Linked DNA regions of Variovorax paradoxus B4. The protein of the gene in region 1 interacts with the protein of each later gene in a pairwise test. Links are inferred from orthologs where the notes say so. Each region holds a gene or a part of one and is shown on either strand. Other genes may lie near its edges. The genes, in order: rlmN and ftsZ.

Region 1 (11,668 bases):
CTTGAAGCCGCGCGCCAGATACTCGCTTTGCGGGTAGTTGGTGGTCAGCACGCGCTGGGCGTCGTCGCGCAGGTCCTTCATGCCGAGCGCATCGTAGGAGCGGACGATGATGTACAGGGCCTCTTCGAGCGCAGGCACCTCGCGATAGTCGGACAGCGCAAGCTGCGCCCGGTTGATCGCCGCAAGGTAGGCGCCGCGCGAGTAGTAGTAGCGCGCCACGTGCACCTCGTACTGCGCGAGCGAGTTCACGATGTAGTTCATGCGCTGGCGCGCATCGGGCGTGTAGCGCGACTCGGGGAAGCGCGTTGCCAGTTCCTTGAAGGACTCGAACGATTCCTTGGCGGCCTTCTGGTCGCGCTCGGACAGGTCCTGGCGCGTCAGGAACGCGAACATGCCGAGGTCGTCGTTGAAGTTGATCACGCCCTTGAGGTAGAGCGCGTAGTCGATCGCCGGGCTGGCCGGATGCAGCTTCAGGAAGCGGTCGATCGTGGCGATGGCGCTGGCCTTTTCGCCGGACTTGTACTGGGCGTAGGCCTTCTCGAGCTGGGCCTGCTGCGCGAGCGGCGTGCCGGCGGCGCGGCCTTCGAGCTTCTCGTACAGCGGCACGGCCTTGTCGTAGGCGCCGGAACCCGCTTCGTCCTTGGCTTCGGCGTAGATGCGGTTGGGGCTCCAGCTGGCGGTCTTGTCGACGGAGGTGGAGGAGCAGCCGGCTGCAAGCAGCGCTGCCGCGCTGAGCGCGATCCAGGAGGGGACCGATAATTTGGCGCGAAACATCACATACGGCTTTCGTGAAACAGTTGCCCTCAATTATATCGACCGACCCCCTGGACATGGTCCCCGACTCCGCCGAGGCCGACGAGGGCGCCGACCCGGTCGAATCCAGCGAACTGCGGCCCTTCACGGTGGGCCAGGCCGAGCATGGCCAGCGGCTGGACCGCGCGCTGGCCGCCCTGGTGCCGGAATTTTCTCGCAACTATCTGCAACAGCTGATCGAAGCCGGCGCCGTGGACCTGCAGGGGCGCACGCTCCTGAAGGCTTCGGCCACCGTGCGTGCCGGCCAGGCCGGGCGCATCGAGCTGCGGCCGACGCCCCAGAGCCAGGCCTTCCGGCCCGAGGCGATGGACATCGTCACGGTGCACGAGGACGAGCACCTGCGCATCATCGACAAGCCGGCCGGCCTGGTGGTGCATCCGGCGCCCGGCCATTGGAGCGGCACGCTGCTGAACGGCCTGCTGGCGCTCGACCCCAAGGCCGCGCTGCTGCCGCGCGCGGGCATCGTGCACCGGCTCGACCGCGACACCAGCGGGCTCATGGTCGTGGCGCGAACGCGGGCCGCCATGGATGCCATGGTGGCGCTGATCGCGGCGCGCGAGGTGAAGCGGCAGTACCTCGCGCTCGGGCACAAGCCCTGGACGGGCGCGGCAGCCCGGCAGGTCGACGCGCCCATCGGCCGCGATCCGCGCAACCGTTTGCGCATGGCCGTGGTCGATCTCGAGCGCCATGCGGGCAAGACGGCGCGCACGCTCATCGAGCGCCTGGACAGCAATGCCGAGGCCTGCGCCGTGCGGTGCACGCTCGAAACGGGCCGAACCCACCAGATCCGCGTGCACATGGCGTCCATCGGGCATCCGCTGATCGGCGATGCGCTCTATGGCGGGGCTCCGGCCGCGGGTCTGGGGCGGCAGGCGCTGCACGCCTTCAGGCTCGCATTCGTGCATCCCGTCACGCAAGCGGCGCTGGAACTGCGCTCCCTTCCGCCGGCCGATCTGGTTCAGGCGTTCCAGACCCTGGGGCTGGATTACAATCGCGCCTGACGGCCCGAGGGCCGCGCCGGCCACCCCGATGCCGGCCTTGCGTTGCACTCGCCGCGTGCCGGCAGCGCCTTCTTCCATCCTTCTGAACAAGCGTCCCCGAGACGCCTTTTCCCGGATAACGCAAACCATGAATACGGCGGATGCCAAGCGCATTCTCGAAACCGCCTTGATCTGTTCGAGCCAGCCGCTGCCGGTGCGCGACATGCGCGTGCTGTTCGACGACGAGCTGGGCGTGGACACCATCAAGGTGCTGTTGCTCGAACTGCAGGAAGACTGGGCGCAACGCGGCCTGGAGCTGGTGAGCGTCGGCAGCGGCTGGCGCTTCCAGAGCCGGCCCGAGATGCGCGACCACCTCGATCGCCTGCATCCCGAGAAGCCGCCGCGCTACACCCGCGCTGCCCTCGAAACGCTGGCCATCATTGCCTACCGCCAGCCGGTCACGCGCGGCGACATGGAAGACATCCGCGGCGTCACCATCAACTCCCTCATCCTCAAGCAGCTCGAGGACCGCGGCTGGGTCGAAGTGATCGGCCACCGCGAAACCGTCGGCCGGCCGGCGCTGTACGCCACCACGCGGCAGTTCCTCGACGACCTCGGGCTGGCTTCGCTCGACCAGCTGCCGCTGATCGAAACGCCGGCCCAGCAGGCGGCGCTGGTCGACGCGCTCGATCAGGCCTCGGGCAACCAGCCCGGCCTGCCCATGGACATTCCGAACGAGTCCGACGCCGATGCTTCGGCCATGTCGGACTCCGAAGCAGACGCAGCTCCCGCCCTGGCTGCCGTCGAGGCCGCCGCTGCGCAATTCGCCGAGGATGCGGTCTCTCCCGAAGAGCCCGCGGACATCCCGGCCTCCACGGAAGCCGAGCGTCCCGTCGAGTTCGAAACCGAAGCCCCGTCGACTGACGAGACCGATCCCCACGCTGTTCCTCCCGGAAAAACCTCATGAGCCCCTCCGACATCGACGACGCGGCCATCGTGCCGGCCCAGCCCGAATCCAAGAAAAAAAAGGCGAAAGCGGCAGTGTCCGGCCAGTCTGCGGACGCCGAAGCGGGCGCGCCCGCTGCAGCCGCCGGCGAGGGTGAGGCTCCCAAGAAGCCGCGCGCCCCACGCAGGAAGAAAGCCGTGGAACCGGCGACCGGGGAGGGCGAGCCCGCAGCAGCGCCTGCGGCAAATGGAACTTCCGACCCCGTGGCTCAGGCTCAGGTGGCCGATGCGGCGCCTGCGGCCGCGCCAATAGCTGACGAGCCCGGCAAGGCCGCCGCGCCGGCCGCACCCGTCGAACCCCCGGAGCGCCGCGTGGAGGATCGAGTCGAAGAGGACGCCCGTGCGCCCTCCTACGACGACGAAGAAGAGGAAGAAGAGCCCGACGAGGAAGAGGACGACCTCGACCGCGCACGCCGTGCCGCCGAGCGCGAGCAGCGCAACGCACCGCCGCCCGAGCCGATCCGGTTCGCGGACGTGATCTCGGGCCAGTTCGACGCCGACGAAGAGAGCCCTGAAGTCCCGCCGCTCAAGCGCGTGCTGCTGCCGGAGGCCGACTCGCCCAAGCTGCACAAGGTGCTGGCCCAGGCGGGCCTCGGCTCGCGGCTCGAAATGGAAGCGCTCATTCTCCAGGGCCGCATCTCGGTCAACAACGAGCCGGCCCACATCGGCCAGCGCATCCAGTACGGCGACCAGGTCAAGATCAACGGCAAGCCGATCCGCTACCGCATCGCGCCGCCTCCGCCGCGTGTCATCGCCTACCACAAGCCCGTGGGCGAGGTCGTGACGCACGACGATCCGCAGAACCGCCCGACGGTCTTCCGCAAGCTGCCGCGCCTGCAGCAGGGCAAGTGGCAATCGGTCGGACGGCTCGACCTGAACACCGAAGGCCTGCTGCTGTTCAGCAGCTCCGGCGACCTGGCCAACCAGCTGATGCACCCGCGCTTCGGCCTGGAGCGCGAGTACGCCGTGCGCGTGCTGGGCGCGCTCAATGCCGAGGAAAAGAAGAAGCTGCTCGAAGGCGTTCGCCTCGACGATGGCATGGCCCAGTTCGGCACCATCGAGGAGGGTGGCGGCGAGGGATCCAACCACTGGTACCGCGTCACCATCTCCGAGGGCCGCAACCGCGAAGTGCGGCGCCTGTTCGAATCGGTGGGCCATGCGGTCAGCCGGCTGATCCGCATCCGCTACGGCGCCATGGTGCTGCCGCGCGGGCTGAAGCGCGGCGCCTGGATGGAACTCGACGAGCGCGACATCAACGCGCTGTTCCAGGCCTCGGGCGGCGGTGCGCCGCGTCCGCAGCAGCAGCAACGAGGGCCGGGCCAGGAAGGCGGCGCCGGCGGCGGGCGCAACGGACGCAACAAGAAGCGGCGCGGCAATCGCAACGCCGGCGGCGGACAGCAGCAGCCGCGCGACCTGCGCGATCCACGCGACGATGGCCGCGAGGCGCCCATTCCGAATCCGCTGGGCGAAGGCCGTCCGCCGCGCGGCGAGCGCGGGGGTCGTGGCAACCGGGGCGCCGGCGGCAATGCAGGCCTGCCGCCGCAAGGGCGTCGTGGCAATAACAACAACCGGGGCAACCGCCAGGGCGAGGAGCGGCCGCCGAGCGGCGCGAACCAGCCCGATCCGATGAAGACCTCGCTCGGCTACATCGGTGCCGACAGCTTTTCCCGTCAGCGCAAGGAGCAGCGCCAGGGGCCGGGGCGCCGCGGCGGCGGTCCGGCGGGTGGCGGCTTTGGCGGGCAGGGCGGCCCCGGCGGAAATCGGCGCCGCGGGCGCTGAAAGCCAGTTCTCCAGCGCAGCCTTTCTCGGGGTTTTCACCAAACCCGGAGGCTGCGCCGGTTAAAATCAGAGGCTTTGTCGACTTACGATGCAACATATTCGTTGCAGTTGTGACAAATCACTTCAAAATCAAAGCTCAGGAAGCACTTCAATGGCTATCGAACGTACCCTTTCCATCATCAAGCCCGACGCCGTCGCCAAGAACGTCATCGGCAAGATCGTTTCCCGCTTCGAAGCTGCCGGCCTCAAGATCGTTGCCGCCAAGCTGGTGCATCTGTCGCGCAACGAAGCCGAGCAGTTCTACGCGGTCCACAAGGAACGTCCGTTCTTCAAGGACCTGGTCGATTTCATGATCTCCGGCCCCGTGTTCGTGCAAGTGCTCGAAGGCGAGAACGCCATCGCCAAGAACCGCGACCTGATGGGTGCCACGGACCCCAAGAAGGCGGCCCCCGGCACCATCCGCGCCGACTTCGCCGACAGCATCGACGCCAACGCCGTGCACGGTTCGGACGCTCCCGAAACCGCCGCCAACGAAGTGGCGTTCTTCTTCGCCGGCCTCAACGTCTACGCGCGCTGAAGCCGTACGCCAGCTGATTTCATGACCACGGCCAACCTGCTCGAATTCGATCTCGAGGGGCTGGCTGCGTTCTGCGAAAAGCTCGGCGAGAAGCGATTCCGCGCCACGCAGCTGTTCCGCTGGATCCACCAGCGTGGCGCCAGCGACTTTGCCCAGATGACCGATCTGGCCAAGTCGCTGCGCGAAAAGCTCGCCACCACCGCTCGCGTCGAGGCCCTGCCGGTCATCACGCAGCACGAATCCAAGGACGGCACGATCAAGTGGCTGTTCGACGTCGGCGACGGCAATGCCGTCGAAGCCGTATTCATTCCCGAAGACGACCGCGGCACGCTGTGCGTGTCGTCTCAAGCCGGCTGTGCGGTGGGTTGCCGCTTCTGCTCCACGGGGCACCAGGGCTTCAGCCGCAACCTGAGCACGGGCGAAATCGTCGCCCAGCTGTGGTTTGCCGAGCACTTCCTGCGCAAGCACCTGAAACGCGACGATCGCGTCATCTCCAACGTGGTGATGATGGGCATGGGCGAGCCGCTGCAGAACTACACGGCGCTGGTGCCCGCGCTGCGCACCATGCTCGACGACAACGCCTACGGCCTGTCGCGCCGCCGGGTGACCGTGTCGACCTCCGGCGTCGTGCCGATGATCGATCGCCTGGGCGCCGACTGCCCGGTGGCCATGGCCGTGTCGCTTCATGCGCCCAACGATGCGCTGCGCGACGATCTCGTGCCGCTCAATCGCAAGTATCCGATTGCCGAACTGCTCGAGGCCTGCAAGCGCTACCTGGCGCACGCGCCGCGCGACTTCATCACGTTCGAATACTGCATGCTCGACGGCGTCAACGACCAGCCCGAGCATGCGCGTCAACTGGTGGAACTCGTGCGCAGCCACAACATCTCGTGCAAGTTCAACCTGATTCCGTTCAATCCGTTTCCGGCTTCGGGCCTTCTGCGCTCGCCGCAGCCGCGGGTGCTGGCCTTTGCCAAGACGCTGAGCGAGGCCGGTCTCGTGACCACCGTGCGCAAGACGCGCGGTGACGACATCGATGCGGCCTGCGGACAGCTGGCCGGCGACGTCAAGGACCGCACCCGCGCGGCGGAACGCATGGCCCAGCGCCGTGGCTCGGAGCGCACCGTTGTTTTGCATCCGGTTCGCAAGACCGCCCCCCAGGAGCATTGACCTAATGAGGATGGCCTTTCCGATGACGACCGCGAGCGCGCAGCGGCTGATGGCTGCAGGCTTTGCCGGCGTCGCCGTGGCGTTTCTGCTCGCGGGCTGCGTCAACACCCGAACCACCACCACCAGCCTGGCCGACACCAGCTCGGGCAAGGGCGCCGAGATGGTGACCGAATCCGACGAAAGCAGCCGGCAACGCCGCGCGCGCCTGCGCATGGAGCTCGCCGCCGGCTACTTCGAGCACGGCCAGACCACCGTCGCGCTCGACGAGATCAAGCAGGCGCTGGTTGCCGACCCCAACTACGCGGACGCCTACAACCTGCGCGGCCTGGTCTACATGCGGCTCGAGGATGCCGGGATGGCAGAAGACAGCTTCCGCCGCGCCATTGCCATCAATCCGCGCGATCCCAACGTGCGGCACAACTACGGCTGGCTGCTGTGCCAGCAGAACCGCTATGGCGATGCGGCCCAGCAGTTCACCGAGGCACTGGCGGTGCCGAGCTACACCGACCGTGCCAAGACGCTCATGACCCAGGGCGTCTGCCAGCTCAGGGCGGGCCAGCGTGCCGAGGCGGAGCGCAGCCTCATGAAGGCCTACGAGATCGACGCCGGAAATCCGGTGGTCGGATTCAACCTGGCTTCGCTGCTGGTGCAGCGCGAAGAGTGGTCGCGTGCGCAGTTCTACATCCGCCGCGTCAACAACAGCCCTTCGGCCAGCGCCGAGACGCTCTGGCTCGGCATCAAGATCGAACGACGGCTCAACAACCGCGAAGCAGTGGCGCAGTTGGGAGGGCAGCTGCAGCGGCGCTTTCCGCAGTCCCGGGAGGCAATAGCGTACGAGCGCGGGAATTTCAATGACTGAACGGGTTTCGGAGTTCGGCACTTCCGCGGTACTGCCGCTCGAGGAAGGCGACATCACGCACAAGACGGCCGGCGACATGCTGCGCGAAGCGCGCGAGGCGCACGGGTTGCACATCGAAATGGTGGCCGCGGCCCTCAAGGTGCCGCCGCAGAAGCTCATTGCGCTCGAGGCGGACGACATCGCCTCGCTGCCCGATCCGGTCTTTGCCCGGGCCCTGGCCAGCAGCGTCTGCCGCGCCCTGCGCATCGATCCCGCGCCGGTGCTCGCGAAGCTGCCGGGCGCGCAGCGCGCGGCGCTGGCACTGGCCGATCGCACGCTCAAGAGCAATATCGTTTCCGGAACGCCGCGCTGGAACGGCGGGCGCTCCAGCGGCCTTCCGTCGCGCGCAGTGTTGACGGTCGTGGGGCTGCTTCTGGTCGGCGCGGCCGTGCTGTTCTGGCTGCCCCAGTCGGTGTTCGATCAGGTCGGGGCCTCCGTGTCGCGCTGGACGTCGCGCAGCGACAGCGGTTCGGTGGCCGAGGCGCCGGCGGCTGCGCCGGCTTCGGGCGGGTCGTCCGTCGTCGTCGAGAGCGCGCCGGTGTCGCCCGTGGCACCTGCGGCACCCGTGACCTCGGGCACTCCCTCCGCAGCCTTGCCGGTGGGCAACGCTACCGCTGCGGCGGTTGCTTCGACCTCTGCAGCCGCTGCGGCACCTGCCAACAGCCAGCAGCTGGTTTTCGTCGCGCGCGAGGAATGCTGGATCACGGTCGCCGAAGCCGGCGGCAAGCAATTGCTGCGCCGTAGCCTGAAGGCCGGCGAAACGGTGGCGTTGTCGGGCGCGCTGCCGTTGTCGGTGGTGGTGGGGCGCGCATCGGCGGTCGATGTGCAGGTGCACGGAAAGCCCTACGATCTGAAGCCTGTCACGCGCGGCGGCGGCGTGGCCCGTTTCGAGGTGGCATCGTGACCGACTGCACTCCCCAACCCATTGACTCGGCGGCCCCCAAGGCGCGCCGTTCGCGCCAGGCCCAGGTGGTCTGGGGACCGCGCACCGTGACGGTGGGCGGCGATGCGCCCGTGCGGGTGCAGTCCATGACCAACACCGACACCGTCGATGCCGTCGGCACGGCCATCCAGGTGAAGGAACTCGCCATTGCCGGTTCGGAGATGGTGCGCATCACCGTCAACACGCCGGAGGCGGCTGCCCAGGTGCCGTACATCCGCGAGCAGCTTGACCGCATGGGCATCGACGTGCCGCTGATCGGCGACTTCCACTACAACGGCCACCGCCTGCTCACCGACTATCCGGCCTGCGCCGAGGCGCTGAGCAAGTACCGCATCAATCCCGGCAACGTCGGCAAGGGCGACAAGCGCGACCGCCAGTTCGGCCAGATGATCGATGCGGCCATGCGCTGGAACAAGCCCGTTCGCATCGGCGTCAACTGGGGCAGCCTCGACCAGGAACTGCTTGCCAGCCTGATGGACATCAACAGCCAGCGCGCCGAGCCCTGGGATGCCAAGCAGGTGATGTACGAGGCGCTGATCACCTCGGCCATCGAATCCGCCAGGCTGGCCGAATCGATGGGCATGGCCGGCAACCAGGTCATCCTGTCGTGCAAGGTGAGCGGCGTGCAGGACCTGATCTCGGTCTACCGCGAGCTCGCCAAGCGCTGCGACTATCCGCTGCACCTGGGGCTCACCGAAGCCGGCATGGGTACCAAGGGCACGGTGGCATCGGCCACGGCGCTTTCCATCCTGCTGCAAGAGGGCATCGGCGACACCATTCGCGTGTCGCTCACGCCCCAGCCGGGCGAGTCGCGCACGCAGGAAGTGCTGATCGCCAACGAGATCCTGCAGGCGCTGGGCCTGCGCGTGTTCGTGCCGAGCGTCACCGCCTGCCCGGGCTGCGGCCGCACGACCAGCACCACCTTCCAGGAACTGGCCAAGCAGATCGACGACTACCTGCGCATGCAGATGCCGGTCTGGCGCAAGAAGTATCCGGGTGTCGAGACGCTGAAGGTGGCCGTGATGGGCTGCATCGTCAACGGCCCCGGCGAGAGCAAGCACGCCGACATCGGCATCAGCCTGCCCGGCACCGGCGAGGCGCCCGCCGCCCCGGTCTTCATCGACGGCGAAAAGGCACTCACGCTGCGCGGCGACAATATCGCCAACGAGTTTCACCAGCTCGTCGAAACCTACATTCAAAAGCGCTTCGGCCAGCACCAGGCTGCCGACGTCGCCTGACCACTTCCTCCCATGGCTGACAAGATCAATGCCGTCAAAGGCATGAACGACATATTGCCGGCGAGCGTGCCGCGCATCGACCGCCTGCCCGATTCGGCCCTCTGGTCGTGGTTCGAGCAGACGGTGCGCGGGCTCCTGGTCCGCTACGGCTACCAGTACATGCTGACGCCGGTGGTCGAACCCACGGCGCTGTTCGTGCGCGGACTGGGCGAGGTGACCGATATCGTCGAGAAGGAGATGTACTCCTTCACCGACGCGATGAACGGCGACAAGCTCACGCTTCGCCCCGAGGCCACCGCCGGCATCGTGCGCGCCATGGTCGAGCACAACGCGCTCTACAACGGCCCGCTGCGCCTGTGGACGATGGGGCCGATGTTCCGCCACGAGCGTCCCCAGAAGGGCCGGTACCGCCAGTTCCACCAGCTCGACGTCGAGGCGTTGGGCTTTCATGGTCCGGACGTGGACGCCGAGCTGATCCTCATGGTGCGGGCGCTGTGGCGCGAGCTCGGGCTGGTCGAGGGCGAGCACGTGCGCCTGGAGATCAACAGCCTGGGCCAGCCGGCCGAGCGCCAGGCGCACCGCGAAGCGCTGATCCGCCATTTCGAGGCGCATGCCGACGTGCTCGATGCCGATGCGCAGCGGCGCCTGCACAGCAATCCGCTGCGTATCCTCGATACCAAGAATCCCGCCATGCAGGCCGTGGTGGAGGCCGCGCCCCAACTGATGGACTTCCTCGGCGAGGAGTCGCGTGCACACTTCGATGCGGTGTGCGATGTGCTCGATGCCGCAGGGCTGGCCTACCGCATCAACCCGCGCCTGGTGCGCGGGATGGACTATTACAACCTGACCGTCTTCGAATGGGTCACCGACCAGCTCGGCTCTCAGGGCACCGTCTGTGGAGGAGGGCGCTATGACGGCCTCATCGGCCAGATGGGCGGCAAGCCTGCACCGGCCGTAGGCTTCGGCCTGGGCATCGAGCGGCTGTTGCTGCTGGTCCAGGAACTCCGCCTGCCGGTCCCCGCCGCGGCGCCCGCGGCCTACGCCGTCGTGCCGTCGGCCGCCGCGCTGCCGCAGGTCATGGTCGTGCTCGAGCAGTTGCGCGCCGCCGGCGTGAGCGTGCTGCAGCATGCGGGCGGCGGCAGCATGAAGGCGCAGTTCAAGAAGGCCGACGCGAGCGGAGCGCGCTATGCGCTGATCTTTGGCGAGGACGAGCTGTCGCGTGGCGAAGTCACCGTCAAATCGCTGCGCGAGGGCGGTGGCGAACAGGTGGCGCGGCCGCTCGCCGAGGTGGCCACCTGGGCCGCCACCCTACAATCGCCGGCTTCCAACATCTGACACGCATGGCAACCCATCTCGATCTCGACGAACAGGAACAGCTCGACCAGCTCAAGCATTTCTGGAACACCTACGGCACCCTGATCACCTGGGTGGTGTTGCTCGTGGCCGGGGCCTTCGTGGCCTGGAACGGCTGGCAATATTTCCAGCGCAACAAGGCGGCGCAGGCCGCGGCCCTCTACGACGAGGTCGAGCGCAGCACGCAGTCCGGCGACGTGGAGCGCATCCAGCGCGTGCTGGGCGACATGAAGGAACGCTTCGCCGGCACCGCCTATGCACAGCAGGCCGGCCTGCTGGCCGCCAAGGCGCTGTACGAGAAGGGCAACCTCGAGGCTTCGCGGGCGGCGCTCGGCTGGGTTGCGCAAAGCGCCGTCGATCCGGGCTACAAGGCGGTCGCCAAGCTTCGGCTGGCAGCCGAACTGCTCGACAGCAAGTCGTACGACGAAGCGCTCAAGCAGCTTTCGGGCGACGTGCCCAAGGAATTCGAACCGCTCGTGGCCGACCGCAAGGGCGACATCTACATGGCCCAGGGCAAACGCGCCGAAGCGCAGGCCGAATACCGCAAGGCCTGGACCGGCCTTGGCGCGACGTCCGATTACCGGCGACTGGTCGAATTCAAGCTCAACGCCGCCGGCGTCGATCCGAAGAGCCTGGCACCTGTGATCACGGTCACGCCAGCAGCCCCCAAAAATTCCTGATCGCACTATGAATTTCAAGCGTTTCATGCCTGAGTCGTCCGCCCTGCGTGCAGGTTCGGCTATTGTCTTGGTCGCAATGCTGGCCGCCTGCTCGGGTCCCGGCAAGCCCAAGCCGGCCGAACTGCCCACCAACCCCGCGTTGTTCGGCGTGCGCCAGGCCTGGAGCGTGCGCATCCCGGCCGTGAGCTTCCCGCTGGCCACCGACGTCAGCGGCGACATCGTCACCGTGGCC
Region 2 (11,672 bases), 1.4 Mb from region 1 along the record:
AGTTCGTGATCGACGGCCAGGACGTGAAGGAGCCGATCGGCATGAGCGGCATGCGGCTGGAGGCCAAGGTGCACATCGTGACCGGCGCGCAGAGCGCGGCCGAGAACATCATCAAGTGCGTGCGCCGCTGCGGCCTCGAGGTCGACCAGCTGATGCTGAACCCGCTGGCCTCGAGCCAGGCGGTGTTGACAGAGGACGAGCGCGAGCTCGGCGTGGTGCTGGTGGACATTGGCGCGGGCACCACCGACGTGGCCATCTTCACCAACGGCGCGATCCGCCACACCGCCGTGATCCCGATCGCCGGCGACCTGATCACCAGCGACATCGCGATGGCGCTGCGCACGCCCACCAAGGACGCGGAAGACATCAAGGTCGAGAACGGGTACGCCAAGCAGCTCCTGGCCGACCCCGACACTCAGGTTGAAGTGCCGGGCCTGGGCGACCGCGGGCCGCGCATGCTGAGCAAGCAGGCGCTGGCCGGCGTGATCGAGCCGCGCATCGAGGAAATCTTCTCGCTGGTGCAGCAGGTGGTGCGCGAGTCGGGCTACGAAGAGGTGCTGTCCTCGGGTGTGGTGCTCACGGGCGGCAGCGCGGTGATGCCGGGCATGGTCGAACTCGGCGAAGACATTTTCCTGAAGCCGGTGCGGCGAGGCATTCCGAAGTATTCGAGCGCGCTCTCCGACATGGTGGCGCAGCCGCGCGCCGCCACCGTGATGGGCCTGCTCGAGGAAGCCCGCTTCGCACGCATGCGCGGCTTCAAGGTCGCGCAGAAGAACGGATCCGTAAAGACTGCGTTCGGACGTTTCAAGGACTTCATCGTGGGGAACTTCTGACCATGAACCACTCCCCACTCTGGCTCGCACGCGGCGGTCCGCCCTTGCATTTCAACGAGCGATGGCGGCGCACAGGTCCACCGCCGCGACGACAGCTTCGTTGAACTCGTCAAGACACCAGAAAAATTCATAGATACACAACGGCAACTGCAAATTCAAGGAGTTAGAAATGACCATCGAAATGATCGAAGTCGAAGAATTCAACCAAGGCACTCAGATCAAGGTGATCGGAGTCGGCGGCGGCGGCGGCAATGCCGTGGCGCACATGATGGAGCGTGGCGTGCAGGGCGTGCAGTTCGTCTGCGCCAACACCGACGCGCAGGCACTGCAGCGCAGCAACGCGCACAAGATCATCCAGCTGGGCACCAGCGGACTGGGCGCGGGCAGCAAGCCCGACAAGGGCCGTGATGCAGCCGAAGCCGCGGTGGACGACATCCGCGCCGCCATCGACGGCGCGCACATGCTCTTCATCACGGCCGGCATGGGCGGCGGCACCGGCACCGGCGCGGCACCCGTGATCGCGCGCGTGGCCAAGGAAATGGGCATCCTCACGGTGGGCGTGGTGACCAAGCCCTTCGACTGGGAGGGCGGTCGCCGCATGACCAACGCCGACGCCGGCCTGGCCGAGCTCGAGGCGAACGTCGACTCGCTGATCGTGGTGCTCAACGAGAAGCTGCTCGACGTGCTGGGCGAGGACATCACCCAGGACGAAGCCTTCGCGCATGCCAACGACGTGCTCAAGAACGCGGTGGGCGGCATCTCGGAAATCATCAACGAGTACGGCGGCGTGAACGTCGACTTCGAAGACGTGCGCACCGTGATGGGCGAGCCCGGCAAGGCCATGATGGGCACGGCCGCCGCTGCTGGCCCGGACCGCGCGCGCATCGCCGCCGAGCAGGCCGTGGCCTGCCCGCTGCTCGAAGGCATCGACCTCTCGGGCGCCAAGGGCGTGCTGGTGCTGGTGACCGCATCGAAGGGTTCGCTGAAGCTGAACGAGTCGAAGCTCGCGATGAACACCATCCGCGCCTACGCCTCGCCCGATGCGCACGTGATCTACGGTGCGGCCTACGACGAAAGCCTGGGCGACCAGATGCGCGTGACGGTGGTCGCCACCGGCCTCTCGCGCGCTGATGCGCGCCGCCAGGCACCGACGCTCGAAGTGATCCGCACCGGCACCGACAACATCCCGTTCAACGTGCCCACGCTCGGCGCCGGCCATGCGGGCCACGCCGGCCACGGCGGTGGCAACCAGCCGAACTACGACGGCATGGCCGTTCCCAGCGTGTGGCGCACGAACCGCACCATGGCCGCGGCCAAGGTGGATGCGCTGTCGTCGGGCGGCATGGACGACTTCGAGATTCCGGCATTCCTGCGCCGTCAAGCCGATTGACGGCAAGGCAACCGAACGCAGAGGGCACGAAGGTTCGCAAGGGGTACGGGGAAGACCTGAAAGGGACTTCTGCCGGCTCTAGGCGCTGCGTTCGCTTCGTGCCCTTTGCGTCCATCGTCGGTCGCCTGGCATAGAACCCATGTCTATCGCTGCCATAGCGAGGGGAATAGGGCGGCACGGCCGCCACGCGCCTAAAATCGTCGGCGTGCTGCAACAACGAACCCTCAAGTCGATCAGCCGCGCCGTGGGCGTGGGACTCCACAGTGGACAACGCGTGGAGCTGACGCTGCGCCCCGCTCCGGTGGACACCGGCATCGTGTTCCGGCGCGTCGACCTGCCCGAGCCGGTCGACATCCGCATGACCGCCGAAGCGGTGACCGACACGCGCCTGGCCTCCACCGTCTCGACCGGCGGCGCGAAGGTGCAGACGGTCGAGCACCTGATGTCGGCCTGCGCGGGCCTGGGCATCGACAACCTCTACATCGACATCACGGCCGACGAAGTGCCGATCCTCGACGGGTCGGCCTCGTCCTTCGTGTTCCTGCTGCAAAGCGCAGGCATCGAGCTGCAGAAGGCGCCGCGCCGCTTCATCCGCGTGACGCGCAAGGTCGAGGTGCGCGAGGGCGAGGGCGCCAACGAGAAGTGGGCCAGCCTGGAGCCCTATCACGGCTACAAGCTGAGCTTCGAGATCGACTTCGACCACCGCGTGGTCAATTCCACCGGCCAGCGCGTGGAGTTCGACCTCGGCACCGATTCCTACAGCCGCGACATCGCACGCGCGCGCACCTTCGGCTTCACCAAGGAAGTGGAATACATGCGCAGCAAGGGCCTGGCGCTCGGCGGCGGTCTCGACAACGCCATCGTGATGGACGACACCAAGGTGCTCAATGCCGGGGGCCTGCGCTACGACGACGAGTTCGTGAAGCACAAGATCCTCGACGCCATGGGCGATCTGTACATCATCGGCAAGCCGCTGCTCGCGGCGTACACCGCATTCCGTTCGGGCCACGCGCTCAACAACAAGCTGCTGCGCGAACTGCTGGCCCACAGCGATGCCTATGAGGTCGTCACCTTCGAAGACGAAAAGCGCGCACCGCGCGGTTTCGGCGAAGTGGCGAGGGCCTGGTAGGCCGCGTTCGGCAATGCTTCTTTTCCGCTGGGCCATCCTGCTGCTTCTGCTGGTGGCGGGCGTGTCGTTCGCGTTCTATGCGGGAACGGGCCAGATCAAGTACCGGCGCTTCGGTTGGATCGTGCTCAAGTGGACGCTGCTTGCGGCCTTCGGCTTCTTCGCGGTGCTGATCGCCGAACGCGTCGCGTAATCTGGCTCGCCCCCAGAGGCCCGGCAAAGCCGGTTCCTCGGTGTTTCACGAAAAATACCGTGTGGCCAGTGATCGATCTCAGTCGGCCAGGGTCTGCAACGCCTGCACCTGCTGCGCCAGCAGCGCGCCCTTGCGGTGCGCGGGCACCAGCAGCATGAGCGTGTCGCCCAATGCCTTCGGCCGCCCCCAGGGCGCATGCAGCCTGCCTTGCGCGAGCAGCGGCGCCACCAGCCGTTCGCGGCCCATGAGCACGCCTTCGCCGTCGAGCGCCGCCTGCAGCGCAAGGCTGTAGAGCGAGAAGTCCGGGCCGGCCGCCAGTGCATCGGCCTCCGCCGCGGTGGTGCCGGGGCGCACGGCCCGCAGCCAGCGCGCCCAGTCGTCGTGCCACACGGTGTCGTGCAATCCGCCGCAGCGCGCCAGCACTTCGATCAGGTCGCCGAGCGGGCGCGGACGGCCGCTTGGCAGCGCCTGCTGGAGGCGCGGGCTGCACACCGGCACGAGCCGGTCGCGTGCGAGCAGCATGCCCTGCGCGCCGACGGCCGTTTCGATGCGATCGCCGGCGCGTGCATAGAAGAGGCCGAGGTCGAAAGGTTCGCGGCGGAAGTTCGGCGGCTGCTCGAGCGCCGTCACGGACACCTGCACGCCGGGCAGCGCCGCCTTGAGCCGCGAAAGCCGCGGCGACAGCCACAGCTGCGCCATCGCCGGCAGGGCCGCGACCTGCAGCGTGCTGCGGCGCGCGGCGGTTTGCGTTTCGTGCCGCAGTGCCTGCACCGCGAGGCCGAGCTGGTCGACCGCGGCGCTGAGGGCGGGCAGTGCGCGCCGTCCGTGCGCGCTGAGCCGAATGCCCTGGCTGTGCCGCTCGAACAGCGCGCCACCGGCCCAGGTCTCCAGCGTCTTGATCTGCTGCGCGACGGCGGCCGGCGTGACGAACAGCTCTTCGGCGGCGCGCGAGAAGCTGCCGTGGCGTGCCGCAGCCTCGAAGGCGCGAACGGCCGTGTGCGGGGGCAGGCGAGGGCGGGGTGGTGCGAGCGGCATGCGATGTGGACCCCAAGTTTTCCTAGGGCTCGGGCCCAGATTATCCGTGTTGCCCGCAGTGATGGTGCAGGCGACCATCCAGCCACCCACCACTTCCAGAGAGATCCGCCGCATGCCCGCCGCCCTCCAACGCCGTCCCTGGGTTCCTGCTGCCAGCGAAGACCACGTGCTCGCCATCGCCGGCGATGCGGCCGCGCGCGATGCGGCGGGCATCGTCGCCGAGATCGAAAGGCTCGCCGACGACAACCACCGCATCCATGACCGCGAGGGCCTGAACCTCAACCCCGCCACCAACGTGATGAACCCGGCCGCCGAGGCGCTGCTCTCGCGCGGCCTCGGCTCGCGTGCCTCGCTGGGCTATCCGGGCGACAAGTACGAAGTGGGGCTGGAGGCCATCGAGCGCATCGAGGTCATTGCGGCCGAACTGGCCGCCGAGGTGTTCGGCTCGAAGTTCGCCGAAGTGCGCGTGAGTTCCGGCGCGCTGTCGAATCTCTACGTGTTCATGGCGACCTGCCAGCCCGGCGACACGATCATTGCGCCGCCGCCGGCCATCGGCGGCCATCGGCGGCCACGTCACGCACCATGCGGCCGGCGCGGCCGGGCTCTATGGGTTGAAGACGGTGCCTGCGCCGGTGGATGCCGACGGCTACACGGTCGACGTGGCCGCGCTGGCGAGACTCGCACGCGAAGTGAGGCCGAAGCTCATCACCATCGGCGGCAGCCTGAATCTCTTTCCGCACCCGGTGCCGGCGATCCGCGAGATCGCGGACAGCGTGGGCGCCAGGCTGCTGTTCGACGCCGCGCACCTCTCGGGCATGGTGGCCGGCAAGGCCTGGCCGCAGCCGCTCGAGGAGGGGGCGCATGCGATCACCATGAGCACCTACAAGAGCCTCGGCGGTCCGGCGGGCGGGTTGATCGTGTCGAACGACGCGGCGCTGATGGAGCGCATCGACGCCATCGCCTACCCCGGCCTCACGGCCAACTCCGATGCGGGACGCACCGCGGCGCTGGCCCGCGGCCTGCTCGACTGGAAGGTGCACGGCAAGGCCTATGCCGCGGCAATGCGCGAGACCGCGCAGGCGCTGGCACGCGCCCTCGACGCCGAGGGCTTGCCGGTGTTCGCGAAGGCGCGCGGCTTCACGCAGTCGCACCAGTTCGCGCTCGAGGCCGCGCGGTGGGGCGGTGGGCAGCGCGCTGCGAAGAAACTGGCGCAAGGCGGTTTGCTGGCCTGCGGCATCGGCCTTCCGATCGCACCGGTGGAAGGGGACATCAACGGCCTGCGTCTCGGCGTGCCGGAGATCGTGCGGCTGGGCTTCACGCCCGACGACATGCCGCAGCTTGCGTCGTGGATCGCGCGTGCGCTGGAAGGCGATACGGCGTCCGTGGCAGCCGAGGTGCGCGAGCGCCGCACGCGGCTGGGCAGCCTGCGCTACATCGTGCGCTGAGTCAGCGCGAACGTCCCTGCCGGTACGTGCCGGCGTGCGTCTTCGACAGCTCGGCGGCCTCGGCCAGCCGCGCCATCGACCGGCCCACCTGCGCATGCGTGATGGCAATGCCCAGCGCGTCGGCCGCATCGGCGCCCGGCAGGCCCGGCAGGTCGAGCAGCCGCTTCACCATCTCCTGCACCTGCGCCTTGGCGGCCTGGCCGTGGCCCGCCACCGCCTTCTTCATTTGCAGCGCTGTGTATTCGGCCACCGTGAGATTGCTGTTGACCAGCGAGGTCACGCAGGCGCCGCGTGCCTGGCCCAGCAGCAGCGTCGACTGCGGATTGACGTTGACGAAAATGATCTCGACCGCCGAGGCATCGGGCTGGTAGCGCGCGGTGATTTCCGCGATGCCATCGAACAGCACCTTGAGCCGCGCCGGCAGGTTGCCGCTGCCCAGGTGGCGCGTGCTGATGGTGCCGCTGGCCACGTAGCGCAGCGCGTGGCCGTCCGCGTCCACCACGCCGAAGCCGGTGGTCAGGAGGCCGGGGTCGATGCCGAGAATGCGCATGTCAGAGGTTGAAGTACCAGCGGATCGAGTGAAAGAAGATCGGGGCTGCGAAGCACAGCGCATCGACGCGGTCGAGCAGGCCGTTGGCGCCGGTCACGCCCACGCCTTTCTTGCCCCAGTTGGGAATGCCGCGATCGCGCTTGAGCGCCTTCATCACGAGGTGGCCCATGGAGCCCGAGATGCAGGCGATGACGGACACCGCGAGGGCCTGGCCGAACTTGAAGGGCGTGATGAACGAGAACAGCGCGCCCACCAGGCTGGCCACCACGATGCCGATGCCCCAGCTGGTCCAGTTGAAGCTGCGGCTCACGTTGGGCGCGAACGGCTTGCGCTGGGTGCGGCGCGAGATCACGTGCTGCACCAGCACCGAGGTCTGCACCACGAACACCAGGAAGAACACGAGAAAGGCGCTCTTGCCCTCGTAGCCCGGAAAGCTCAGCAGCAGCAGTGCGGGCACATGGCTCATGCCGTAGACGCAGACCATGATGCCCCACTGCAGCTTGGCGTTGCGCTCGAGGAAATGGCTCGGGTCGTCGGCCAGTGCACTTGCGACCGGGATCGCGAGGAACACGTAGACCGGAATGAACACGGTGAACAGGTCGAAGCGCGCGGTGGCGACGAGCCAGAACTGGATTGGCAGCACGACGAAGAAGGCCAGGATCAGGCTGCGATGGTCGCCGCGCCGCGTGGGCGAGAGCGTGATGAACTCGCGCAGTGCGAAGAACGCGATGAGCGCGAACAGCACGGTGGCCACCGTCTCGCCAAGGGCCCAGCCGACCCAGAACACGATCACCATGAACCAGGTGGTGCCCAGCAGCTTGCGGTAGTGCGCGAGCTCGGCCTGCCAGGCGGCGTCGTGCACGGGGTTGCGGCGTTCCTTGAAGCTCAGGAAGAGGGCCGCGGTGCTCGCGATCACGAGCAGGCCGAAGACGATGAGGAACAGGGCCGCGACCTGCTGGGTCGGGGTGAGGCTGCGCAGGAACTGGTTCATCGCAAGGTTTCGCTCAGACGTCGCGCAATGCGATCACCGCAGCACGGGCGCGATCGAGGAAGGGGCGGCGCTCTTCGCCTTCTTCGACGCGCAGCGGCGCGCCGAAGGTGACCGAGCACAGAATCGGCACCGGCACGATCTCGCCCTTGGGCATGACGCGCTGCACGTTGTCGATCCACGCCGGCACCAGCACCACCTCGGGAAACATCGTCGCGAGCGTGTAGAGGCCCGACTTGAACTTCTGCGGCTCTCCCGTGTGGCCGCGCGTTCCCTCGGGAAAGATGATGATCGAGTCGCCGCTGCGCAGGGCCTCGACCAGCGGTGCCAGCGGGTCGGAGGCGGGGGCTGCAGCGGGTGAGGGCAGCTCCGGTTCCATGGCTGGCGGCGCAACCGGCGGCAGAGGCGGCGGAGCGGGGAGGTCGAGCCGCCCTTGCACCTCGTCGAACGCTTCGGGTGTGACATCGACGATAGGCGGTGCCATCGGCAGCAAGGGCTCCATCGAAGGCTCGATGCGCTCGGCTTGCGGCGCAGCGGCGGCGCGTGCGGGCGGCGGTGGGGGTGCCTCGGGTTCTGCCGGTGCTGTCGGTTGCCCGGCCGCGGCCGGCACCGTGGCTGCACGCTCCACGTACACCGCATTGAACACCTCGGTCGTGATCCAGCGCTTGAACGGCGTGTTGGCCCAGTAGTCGCGCGCCGCAATGGGCCGCGTGATGGTGCGCAGCTCCTCGGGCAGGGCCGCCCAGATCATCACCAGGTCGGCGTGGCTCTGGTGGTTGGCGAAATAGATGCGCTGTTCGGCCTTCGGCGGGCAGCCGTACCAACGCGCCTGGGCGCCCGTGAGCAGACGGACGATCCCCAACAGCAACCAACCTGTGAGCTTTGCCAGCATGGGCGCGATGATACGGGGCATGCGATGGCGTTTCGATCCTCTTTCTCTGGTGTGGGCGGTGGCCCTGTTCCTTGTTCTCGTGCTGCTGGCCACCGTCGGCGCGCGCTGGGGCTGGCTGCGGCGTTTTTTCGGCGACGTGCTGGCCGTGGCGTGGGTCTACGTCGTCTTCAAGACCTTCGTTGCCGCGCGCGTGCTGCCACTGGCGCTGGCCGCGCTTGGCGTGGGCCTGGCGGTCGAGCTGGGGCAGTTCCTGGCGGCGGCCTGGCACCTGCACATTCCGAACCGCGCCCTGCGCATCGTGCTCGGCAGCACGGCCGACTGGTGGGACGTGCTGGCCTATGTGATCGGCTTCGCGGCCGTGCTGGCCATCGAAGCGCTGCGCGAAGCCCTCAGGGCAGTTCGGCCGACGGCATCCGCGCCACGATCGTCGACGCCCGCCCGCTGAGGTAGGACGAGCCGATGCGGCGCTCGAAGAACTTGGGGCTCGGCAGCATCACGGCAAGGCGCGCGGCTTCGGCCGCGCTCAGGCGCGAGGCGGGCTTCCTGAAGTAGTGCTGGGCCGCCGCTTCGGCGCCGAACACGCCTTCGCCCCATTCGACATTGTTGAGGTAGATCTCGAGGATGCGCCGCTTGTCGAGCAGCACCTCGAGCACCATGGCGAGCATCAGCTCCTGGCCCTTGCGCAGCAGCGTGCGCTCGCCGGAGAGCAGCAGGTTCTTCGCAAGCTGCTGCGTGATGGTGGAGCCGCCGCGCAGCTGCACCGGTCGCACCGGCTTGCCACGTGCGATGGCACGCGCCGCGCGCTTGGCTGCGAGCTCTTCGGCCTTGGCATTGCGCTGGCGCGCCCGCTCGATGGCTTCCCATTCCACGCCGTTGTGGTCGATGAAGTCGGCGTCCTCGCTGGCGATGACGGCGCGCTTGAGGTTGTCGCTGATCTGCGCATAGGGCACCCACTCCTGGCGCCATGCGCCCTTGCTGCCCTGGTGAATGGCGATCTGCCAGGCTTCGGTGCGCTGGAACGCGGTGCTCTGCGGAGCGACCACCGCCATGGCCGCGATGCGCGCCACGAAGAAAAGCTCCATCGCCACGCCCGCCACCAGCAGGCAGGCCACCAGCCGCAGCAGCCGCTTCATTGGCCGGTGGCGAGCGAGGCGCGCAATTCGGCCAGCACCTGCGCGGACGGCGGCCGCACGCCGCGCCAGATCTCGAAGGCCTCGGCCGCCTGTTCGACCAGCATGCCGAGCCCGTCGCGCGGCACGGCGCCGTGCGCTTCGGCCCAGGCCATGAAGCCGGCGGCCGCGGGCCCGTACATCAGGTCGACCGCGAGCGCACCGGGGCGCAGCACCTGCGCGCGCACCGGCACCGTGTCGCCCGCGAGGCTGGAAGCCGTGGCATTGACCACCACGTCGAAATTGCCCGGCACCTCGTCGAGCGCCCAGGCTTCGAGCGCTGCGCCATGGCGCAGCGCCAATGCCGCATGGCGCTGCACCAGCGCCATGGCCTTGCCGACCGTGCGGTTGGCCACCACGATGCGCGAGGCGCCGGCGTCGAGCAGCGGCCCGAGCACGCCTGCCGCGGCACCGCCCGCGCCGATCAGCAGCAGCTCGCGGCCCGCCAGCGGCACGGCGGCATTGCGCACGATGTCGTTGACGAGCCCGATGCCGTCGGTGTTGTCGGCATGGATGCTGCCGTCGGCTTCGAAGCGCAGCGTGTTCACCGCCTGCGCAAGCACGGCGCGCTCGCTGGTGTGCTGCGCGAGCGCGGCGGCGTCGAACTTGAAGGGCACGGTCACGTTGCAGCCGCGCGCCGTGTCGCCATGCTCGGCGGCTTCTCGCCGGAAGGCGGCAACGCCTTCGGCAAAGGCGCCGACCGGAACGAGCCGGCGGCTGTAGTCCATCTGCTGGTCGCAGAGTTCGGCAAACCGGGCATGGATGCGCGGCGAGCGGCTGTGCTCGACGGGGTTGCCCATTACGCAGTACAGGTCCATGGCGCCGTAGATCCGCTGTTGGCTATTGGGAGGAGAGCTCGATGGTCTCGTCGCGCGTGAACTTGAAGCGCGACTGCAGCACGATCTGGTCGGTCTCTTTTCGCATCGCGTCGGTGAATTTTCCGAAGCTGCCGATGCTGTGCACGATGGCCTTGGCGCGGCGGTCGAGCATGGTGTCGCCCGAGCTTTCGTCGACCACGGTGTCGAGGATCTTGCCGTCGTGGTTGATGGTGATCGTCATCTTGAGTTCGCCGTAGAGCTTCCTGCCGGCGGCCGTGGGGAAGTTTTCGGTGCCCCGCAACTCGATGCGCCGGCGCAGCGTGTCCACGTAGATGGCGTAGGCCGCCTCGCGGGTGGAAGGGCTCAGGTAGCGCTTCTTGGGGCGCGCGTTTTCTTCGTTCACGCGCCGTTCGATCTCGGCCAGCAGCTCCACCATCTGGCGCCGCTTTTCCTCGCGGGCGACGGCTTCCTTCGGGTTGCCCGAGGCGCGCGGGTCGGGCGCGGGCATGGCGGCCAGGTCGCGCTTGAGCTGCGCGAGCAGCTGCATCTGCTGGGCCTGCATGGCCTCGACCTGGCGCCGGGCCTCCTCGATCGAGTCACCGACGGCAGTGAAGCTCGACGGCGGCAGGGGGCTGGTGGCGCGGCCCCGTTCGAGGTCGCCGCCGCCCGCGAGCGAGGTCTGCGCCATCACGCGGGCCTTGGCGTCGGGCTTGTCGTTGGTCTTGCTGTTGACCAGGATCACCTCGAGCGGCGTTTCGCTGAAGACCCGGTTGAACGATTCGGGATCGACGAAACGCACCGCAAGAAGTGCGGCATGCGCGATGACCGACACGCCGAGTGCGATCTGCAGCGTGCTCAGATCCCTGAGGTTCATGGACGACGCTCCTCGGCGCTCATTGGATGACCGGTGCTCATGCGGGCGTGTTCTCCGGTGCCGCCTCGCTGTCGGTGAGGTCGACTGCAATGGCGATGGGGCCGGCGACTTCTTCCTCTTCCTCGTCGCCGCCTTCCTCCTCGGCCGCGACATCCGCCTTGGGCGCGTCGAGGCGTTCGAGCACGGTACCGTGCACGTCGAGCGCGATTTCGTCGATCTCACCGAGCTTCACGCGCAGGCGTGCGCCGCGTTCCTGCTGGCCCGCCACCGGGAACACCAGCGGCAGGGTGTCCGCGCGCACCAGTGCGCCGTTCGGAATGTCCTTGATGGCGGTCGCCTCGAGCTCGGTGATGCCTTGC

Evidence for each region.
Region 2: the proteins of rlmN (region 1) and ftsZ interact in binary tests that used the Escherichia coli proteins (3 or more experiments, as listed by UniProt). The link is inferred for Variovorax paradoxus B4 from one-to-one orthologs.

Annotation. Positions count from the first base shown.
Region 1 is NC_022247.1:2,520,351-2,532,018, forward strand. What follows is about bases 4,338-7,249. They hold rlmN (dual-specificity RNA methyltransferase RlmN), read left to right. Parts: upstream 4,338-5,175; coding sequence 5,176-6,324; downstream 6,325-7,249. Other genes in these bases: VAPA_RS11630 (pseudouridine synthase), read left to right, coding at 4,338-4,577; ndk (nucleoside-diphosphate kinase), read left to right, coding at 4,729-5,154; pilW (type IV pilus biogenesis/stability protein PilW), read left to right, coding at 6,329-7,183; VAPA_RS11650 (helix-turn-helix domain-containing protein), read left to right, coding at 7,176-7,249. Outside these bases: VAPA_RS11615 (outer membrane protein assembly factor BamD), read right to left, coding at 1-774; VAPA_RS11620 (RluA family pseudouridine synthase), read left to right, coding at 831-1,814; SMC-Scp complex subunit ScpB, read left to right, coding at 1,942-2,760; more of VAPA_RS11630, read left to right, coding at 2,757-4,337; more of VAPA_RS11650, read left to right, coding at 7,250-8,126; ispG (flavodoxin-dependent (E)-4-hydroxy-3-methylbut-2-enyl-diphosphate synthase), read left to right, coding at 8,123-9,403; hisS (histidine--tRNA ligase), read left to right, coding at 9,416-10,738; VAPA_RS11665 (YfgM family protein), read left to right, coding at 10,744-11,436; outer membrane protein assembly factor BamB, read left to right, coding at 11,444-11,668.
Region 2 is NC_022247.1:1,078,291-1,089,962, forward strand. The notes cover bases 197-3,112. They hold ftsZ (cell division protein FtsZ), read left to right. Parts: upstream 197-1,002; coding sequence 1,003-2,223; downstream 2,224-3,112. Other genes in these bases: ftsA (cell division protein FtsA), read left to right, coding at 197-833; lpxC (UDP-3-O-acyl-N-acetylglucosamine deacetylase), read left to right, coding at 2,429-3,112. Outside these bases: more of ftsA, read left to right, coding at 1-196; more of lpxC, read left to right, coding at 3,113-3,352; VAPA_RS34810 (hypothetical protein), read left to right, coding at 3,366-3,542; VAPA_RS04845 (LysR family transcriptional regulator), read right to left, coding at 3,621-4,577; VAPA_RS04850 (aminotransferase class I/II-fold pyridoxal phosphate-dependent enzyme), read left to right, coding at 5,111-6,022; crossover junction endodeoxyribonuclease RuvC, read right to left, coding at 6,024-6,572; VAPA_RS04860 (phosphatidate cytidylyltransferase), read right to left, coding at 6,574-7,563; VAPA_RS04865 (lysophospholipid acyltransferase family protein), read right to left, coding at 7,577-8,452; VAPA_RS04870 (ribosomal maturation YjgA family protein), read left to right, coding at 8,460-8,897; mtgA (monofunctional biosynthetic peptidoglycan transglycosylase), read right to left, coding at 8,842-9,585; aroE (shikimate dehydrogenase), read right to left, coding at 9,582-10,439; VAPA_RS04885 (energy transducer TonB), read right to left, coding at 10,462-11,313; VAPA_RS04890 (ribonuclease catalytic domain-containing protein), read right to left, coding at 11,351-11,672. UniProt on the Escherichia coli protein: Essential cell division protein that forms a contractile ring structure (Z ring) at the future cell division site. The regulation of the ring assembly controls the timing and the location of cell division.